DNA from 3 places in the Streptomyces sp. NPDC001594 genome. Region 1 is predicted to be linked to each of the others. Evidence: riboswitches for the same ligand, from Rfam matches in the RefSeq annotation. Region 1 holds a riboswitch; each other region holds the start of a gene.
The links. A riboswitch is a leader RNA that binds a small molecule or an ion and turns the genes downstream of it on or off. The one in region 1 is predicted to bind cyclic di-AMP.
Positions count from the first base shown of each region.

Region 2: another riboswitch for cyclic di-AMP. It lies ahead of ACFY0O_RS20770 (transglycosylase family protein); the one in region 1 lies ahead of ACFY0O_RS15870 (peptidoglycan DD-metalloendopeptidase family protein).
Region 3: another riboswitch for cyclic di-AMP. It lies ahead of ACFY0O_RS17825 (M23 family metallopeptidase); the one in region 1 lies ahead of ACFY0O_RS15870 (peptidoglycan DD-metalloendopeptidase family protein).

Region 1 is NZ_JBIAVB010000007.1:11,461-13,649, forward strand. It holds gene ACFY0O_RS15870 (peptidoglycan DD-metalloendopeptidase family protein) at 15-1,022, opposite strand; cyclic di-AMP (ydaO/yuaA leader) riboswitch at 1,027-1,218, opposite strand; gene ACFY0O_RS15875 (tyrosine-protein phosphatase) at 1,550-2,189, shown strand, end outside.
Region 2 is NZ_JBIAVB010000010.1:93,844-96,032, forward strand. It holds gene ACFY0O_RS20770 (transglycosylase family protein) at 145-882, opposite strand; cyclic di-AMP (ydaO/yuaA leader) riboswitch at 885-1,053, opposite strand; gene ACFY0O_RS20775 (transglycosylase family protein) at 1,328-2,189, opposite strand, start outside.
Region 3 is NZ_JBIAVB010000008.1:124,512-126,700, reverse strand. It holds gene ACFY0O_RS17830 (GntR family transcriptional regulator) at 1-321, opposite strand, end outside; gene ACFY0O_RS17825 (M23 family metallopeptidase) at 485-1,291, opposite strand; cyclic di-AMP (ydaO/yuaA leader) riboswitch at 1,304-1,463, opposite strand; gene ACFY0O_RS17820 (M16 family metallopeptidase) at 1,678-2,189, opposite strand, start outside.

The DNA.
Region 1 (2,189 bases):
CCGCCCGGGCGGTCTCAGACGCTGACGCCCTTCGAGCGGAGGTAGGCCAGCGGGTCGATGTCGGAGCCGTAGGCGGGGCCCGTGCGGATCTCGAAGTGGAGGTGCGGACCGGTCACGTTGCCGGTGGCGCCGGAGAGGCCGATGCTCTGGCCGGCGGTGACGGTCTGGCCCGTCGAGACGTTCAGCTGGGAGAGGTGGCCGTACTGGGAGTACTTGCCGTCGGCGTGCCGGATGACGACCTGGTTGCCGTAGGCACCGCCCCAGCCTGCGGAAACCACCGTGCCCGCGCCGACGGCCCGGACGGTGGTGCCGGTGCTCGCGATGAAGTCGACGCCGGTGTGGTAGCCGGAGGACCACATGGCGCCGGGGGTGCGGTACTGGGTGGAGATGCCGCCGCCGACGGGGGCGACGAATCCGGCGGCGCTCGCGGGGGCGGACTGGGCGGCCGGGGCGGACTGCTTCATTCCGCGGGCCGGCGCGGCGGAGCCCTTCCGCTGCGCGGCGCCCGAGGAGCCGGCGGCGCCCGACGCGGCGGGGGCCTCCTCGGCCGGGGCGGGGTCCGCGGCGTCCTCACCGGCCGCCGGAGTTCCGCTCGAGGACTCCTCGGCGGGGGCCGCAGCCGGCTTGGGGGCGGCGGGGCCGGCGCTCCCGCCGAGGGTCAGGCGCAGGCCCGGGTGGATGAGGGAGGGGTCGTCGCCGACGGCCGCGCGGTTGTCGGCGTACAGCTGCTCCCAGCCCCCGGAGAGCCCGCGCTCGGCGGCGATGACCGAGAGGCAGTCGCCGGGGACGACCGTGTAGACGGACGGGGCGGCGGCCGGGGCCGCGGCGGGCGCGGCGGTCCGGAACGCCTCCGGGGCCTGGGCGGACGCGACGGCGGGGGTCACGGCGGCGGGGGCGGCCGCGTGGGCTCCGGCGGCGCCGGTCAGCGGCAGCGCGAGGGCGGCTCCCCCGGTGCCGGCGAAGGCCAGGCCGCGGGATATGGAACGGGACTTCGGACGGCGGTGCTTGCCCTTTCCGGGCATGGCGAATTCCTCTCCGGCGCCTGCGAGGTGAGCTGTCGGGTTCGGACTGGAGATGTCCGGCCGTACGGGTACGGCTTCACCCCGAGCCGCGCCGGATTCGATCCGGCCCGGCGGCCTGCATGGTTCCCCCGCTCCTGCCGCGCGTCGTGGTCGGGTGCGGTTCCCGGGCGGCGGCAGGATTAGGCGGTCCACCCGGATCGCTCGCGAAGGTAATCCAGCGGGGGCACGGGCAACAAGCGGTGAATTCCCTGACGGAATAGCAGGTATGACCGATCAACGAATTTACGGTCACCCTGCGTCCATTCCCGACCGCCAACAACCTTCCCCGCATGGGAATTCGTGTTCCGCGATCAGGCACGCTCGGTCACCGTATGATCTGGCTCACGGAGTTCGGCCCGATCTCTCGTCCACCTATGGCAAGTTGGTCCCAACCAGAGCAATTCGGACACGCAGCGCACCGCGGAGGAGAACACGTGACCCAGCAGATACCGCAGGACCTTCCCGCGTACCCCGAACCCACGCCCGAGATGACCGGAGTGCGCAATTTCCGTGACGTGGGCGGTTTGCCGACCACGGACGGACGGAGGGTCAGGCCGGGACGACTGTTCCGAAGCGGACATCTGGCGCATGCCACCGAAACCGATGCAGAATTCCTCGCCTCCCTCGGCCTGCACACCGTCTTCGACTTCCGCAACGCCGCCGACCGGGCCGTCGAGGGCCCGGACGTCGAACTGCCGGGCGTGCGCAACGTGAACGTCCCGCTCTCGGACCCGGCCGACGGCGGGGAGTTCTGGCGGACGGTCCGCGAGGGCGGCCTCGACCAGCTCCGCTCCCTGCTGGGCGACGGCAGGGCGGCCGCCCGCATGGCGGAGTCGTACCGCGAGATGATCCGCCACCGCACCGCCGAACACGGCCGGGTGGTGCGCGCCCTCGCCGAGGACAGCGTGCCCGCACTCCTGCACTGCGCGGCCGGCAAGGACCGGGCGGGCCTGTCGATCGCCGTCACCCTGCTCGCCCTGGGGGTGGACCGCGACGCCATCGTGGCGGACTACATGGAGTCGAACGCCCCGCACAACCGCTACCGGCTGCTGCGCGGCACCGAGACGCCCGAGACCCGGCCCGGGGAGGTGACGGAGCTGCTGGCGCCGCTGTTCGACGCCCGCCCCG
Region 2 (2,189 bases), on a different contig from region 1:
AATCGGGCCGGACGTGCGGCGGCGCGGCCCGGACGCGACGACGCCCGGCGCGCAAGGGATGCGCGCCGGGCGTCGGTGCCACGGGCCGTGCGGGGGTGCCGCCCGGATGCCGCACGGATGCGGCTCAGGGTGTTACGCCGGAGTTCAGCTGAGCTTCAGCTTCTGACCCGGGAAGATCAGGTCGGCGTCCTTGACGGTGTCCTTGTTCAGGTCGAACAGCTTCTCCCAGCCGCCCTTGACGCCGTTGGCGTCGGCGATGGTGCCGAGGGTGTCACCCTCCTTGACCGTGTACGAGCCGTTGCCGGTGGCCGGGGTCTCGGCCTTCGGGGTCGACGGCTTCGACGGGGCCGGCTTGGACGGGGTCCAGTTGCCGGAGCCGGAGCCGGTGCTCTTGGTCTCGGTGTCGGCCTTCGGGGTGGAGGGCTTCGCCGGGGCGGGCTTGGCCGGGGCCGGCTTGGTCTCCGGCTTCGGCTTGGCCGGGGTGGTGGTCGAGCCGCCGCCGTTGTAGGCGGAGTTGGACAGGCCGACGCCGCAGGACGGCCAGGCGCCCTTGCCCTGGCCCTTGAGGACCTTCTCGGCGATGGCTATCTGCTGCGACTTGGTGGCCTGGTTGGCCTGCGCGGCGTACGCCTTGCCGCCGTACGCGGCCCAGGTGGAGGCGGAGAACTGGAGACCGCCGTAGTAACCGTTGCCGGTGTTGATGGACCAGTTGCCGCCGGACTCGCACGAGGCGACCTTGTCCCACTCCGAGACGGTCGCGGCGCTGGCGGAACCGGCCGCCATCAGCGGGGCGGCGACGGCGACACCGGCGACACCGGCGAGCGTGACGATACGGACGGCCTTGGAGCCGCGGCGGTGCTTGCCCTTGCCGGAAAGCAGCATGGAGTTCTCCTCACCGACGCCTTCGAGGTGAGCTGTCGGGTTCGGGCGGATGAGTTGCCCGGCCGCGCAGTTGCGCGTCTTCACCCCAAGCCGGTACGCGGGCCGTCTCTCAACGGCCTTTCCCGGCAACTACCTTGGTTCCCCCGCTCCTGCCAACGGCGCTTGCGCGACGACTGTTCCCTCCGGCCGCCGGCAGGATTCGGCGATGCGGTCGAAGGAGCTCGCGGTGGCGAGCGACTCAGAAGGTAGACAGGTCTCTCCCCGATGTTCAACGTGTGATTTTGGGGAGAAACCGGCCTACTTGCGTTCCGGGAGGGCGCGTTTGCGCAGGTCGGGGCGGGGTTTGCGGAAGTTCCGGAATGAGACACGCCAGTTGTCCGGAAGAGATGCATGTCTCACTTGCCGATAACGGACATTCAGCCCGTAACGGCTGCCCGAACTACCCCTATTTCTTGGTTAGATCCAGGTTCTGGCCGGGCTTGATGAGGTCCGCGTCCTGGCCGATGACCTGCTCGTTGGCCTGGTAGAGGGCGGTCCAACCGCCCTTGAGGCCGTTGGCGTCCGCGATGGCCGCCAGGCTGTCGCCCGGCTTCACCGTGTACACGGGCTCCGCGGCGGCGGCTGACGCCGCGCCAGGGGCCGCGGGCACCTCGAGGGCGGCCGGGCCGCGGTGCTTGCCGTTGCCCCCGGAGGCGTCTGCGGAGGGCGAAGGAGCGGGCGTGGCGCCCGGGGTGGCCGGGGCCGTCGGGTCGACCGGGGCGGTCGGGGTGCCGGGGGCCGTCGGAGTGGCCGGGGTGCCCTGGTTGTTGGAGTTGCCCGGGTTGCCCTGACCGTTCTGGTTGCCCTGGTTGCCCGTGTTGCCCGTGTTGGCCGGGTTGGCCGGGTTGGTGGTCGGGGCGGTGGGGCCCGTGGTCGGGGTGGGCGGCACGGAGTAGTCCGGCTCCGGCATGACGGGCAGTCCGCTGGTGGCTCCCAGCGGGTAGTCCGGCAGCACGCCGGGGCCCGGGGTGCCGGGGGCCGGCGTGGGCGCCCCGAAGTCCGTGGAGGGCTTGTCCTTCCCGGTGGACGGCACCGAGAAGTCGGGCCGGGCCGGGCTGGGGCCGACCGGGCCGGGGGTCTTGGAGGTGCCGGTGTCCACGTCGGGCTTCGGCCCGTTCTTCGACAGCCCCGCCGAGGCGGAGCACAGCGGCCACGCCTCGGGGCCCTGGGAGTCCAGCACCCGCTCGGCCACGGCTATCTGCTGCGAGCGGCTGGCGAGGTCGGGGCGCTCCGCGAACTCGAGGCCGCCCGCGTTCTTCCACTGCTCC
Region 3 (2,189 bases), on a different contig from region 1:
CAGGCCCCGCAGCACCTTCAGGTGCGCGTCGGTGCGCCGCCGGGCCGCACGGGCCGCCGCCAGCGGCTCCAGCAGCGTCCGCAGCTCCAGCAGGTCCTCGGCCTCCTGCTCGCCCGGCTCCGCCACACAGGCCCCCGCGTGCCGCCGCGTGGTGACGAACCCCTCGGACTCCAGCGTGCGCAGCGCCTCGCGCACCGGCACCCGCGAGACCCCGTACCGGCGGGCGAGCACCTCCTCGGTCAGCCGGCCGCCGGGCCCGAAGAAACCGGAGACGATATCGTCGCGAATGGCTGTGCACACCGCGTGCGCCGGAATACGCAAGGCCGGACCTCCGCTGGGTTTCGTTCCGATCGACCGTGCCGCCCCTGCGACTCTATTGCAACAGGCGGGGATTTCCGAGAAAGCCCGGAAATTCGAAACGAAAACACGGAAGGCCCCGGCTCGGGGAGCCGGGGCCTTGCGCGAACGGGAAGCGGGGGTCGGGTCAGATGCCGACGCCGTGCTGGCGCAGGTAGGCCAGCGGGTTGATGTCCGTGCCGTACGTGGCGCCGGTGCGGGCCTCGAAGTGCAGGTGCGGGCCGCTGGAGTTGCCGGTGGAGCCCGACAGGCCGATCTGCTGGCCCGCGGTGACGGTCTCGCCGACCGAGACGCTCAGCGACATCAGGTGGCCGTACTGGGTGTAGGTGCCGTCGTTGTGGCGGATCACGACGTTGTTGCCGTAGGCGCCGCCCCAGCCGGCCTCGACGATGGTGCCCGCGCCCACGGCGTGGACGGACGTGCCCTCGTCGGCGTGGAAGTCGATGCCCGTGTGGCTGCCGGAGGACCACATGCCGCCGCCCGCGCCGTACTGGGTGCTGACGTAGGAGCCGTCCACCGGGGCCACGAAGGTGTTGAGGCGCTTGCGGGCCTCCTCCTGGGCGGCCTTCTCGGCGGCCTCGCGCTCGGCCTTCTCCTTGGCCTCGGCCATGCGCTTCGCCTCGGCGGCGCGCGTCTTGGCGTCGGCCTCGGCCTGCGCCTGGGCGGCGACGGACTCGGCGGCGGTCTGCTGGGTCTCGGCCTGGACCTGGATGTCGTCCTGGAGACCGTCGGCGACGACGATCGCGTTCAGGGCGCCGGTGTCCTCGAGGGACGGGCCCCCGTGGGAGTCGGCGGCGAAGGCCGGGGCCGCCAGGGTGCCGACCACGCCCGTGGTGGCGAGGGCGGCTATACCGGCGTAGCCGGCGGTCTTGCGGCTCATACGGCTCGAACCACGGTGCTTACCGGAACCGGCTGCACGACTGCCAAACGCCATGGCGGGGGTGATCCTTTCCTTCCCTCTCGCCTACCGGGTTAGCTGACGGGTTCGGAGCAGGAAGGTCTCCTACGGGCCCCCTCTGGCGAGGCGGTCCGATTCACCCCAGGGACTGATGTGGGTCCCCGGCTCCCCAGGCTCGCGCCTGACGGGGACTCGGCGATCGCTGTCCGGTGCCGCGGGTGCGGCTGGCACAACTGACGGACAGCACGCCTGACGCTAGGCGGATCATCAGTCGATCGCCAAACAGACGACCGGATTTGTTGCGTACGCCACACCGCATACCTGAAACCACACCACCAAACGGACAAAGAGGGCCCGGCGGACGTCCCGCCGGGCCCCTTCAAGGCAGGTCGACCACCGGCCAGTTGCCGGCCGGCCGCCGGTCAGTTGGCGACGACCGCGACCTCACCGATCCCGAGGGCCCGCACCGGCTCCTCGATCTGCGCCGCGTCGCCCACCAGGACGGTGACCAGACGGTCCACCGGGAAGGCGCTCACGACCGCCGAAGTGGCCTCCGCCGTACCGGTTTCGGCCAGCCGCGCGTACAGCCGCGCCTGGTAGTCGTCCGGCAGTTCCTGCTCCACCTGGTCGGCCAGGGTCCCGGCGACCGAGGCGGCCGTCTCGAACTTCAACGGGGCCACGCCCACCAGGTTCTGCACCGCCACGTCGCGCTCGGCGTCCGTCAGGCCCCCGGCGGCGAGGGTGCGCAGCACCTGCCACAGGTCCTCCAGCGCCGGACCGGTGTTGGGGGTGTCCACCGAGCCGCTGATGGCGAGCATCGAGGCGCCCTTGCCGTCGGCCGTGGAGCGCAGCACCTGGGCGAAGGCGCGCACGCCGTAGGTGTAGCCCTTCTCCTCACGCAGCACCTTGTCCAGACGGGAGGTCAGGGTGCCCC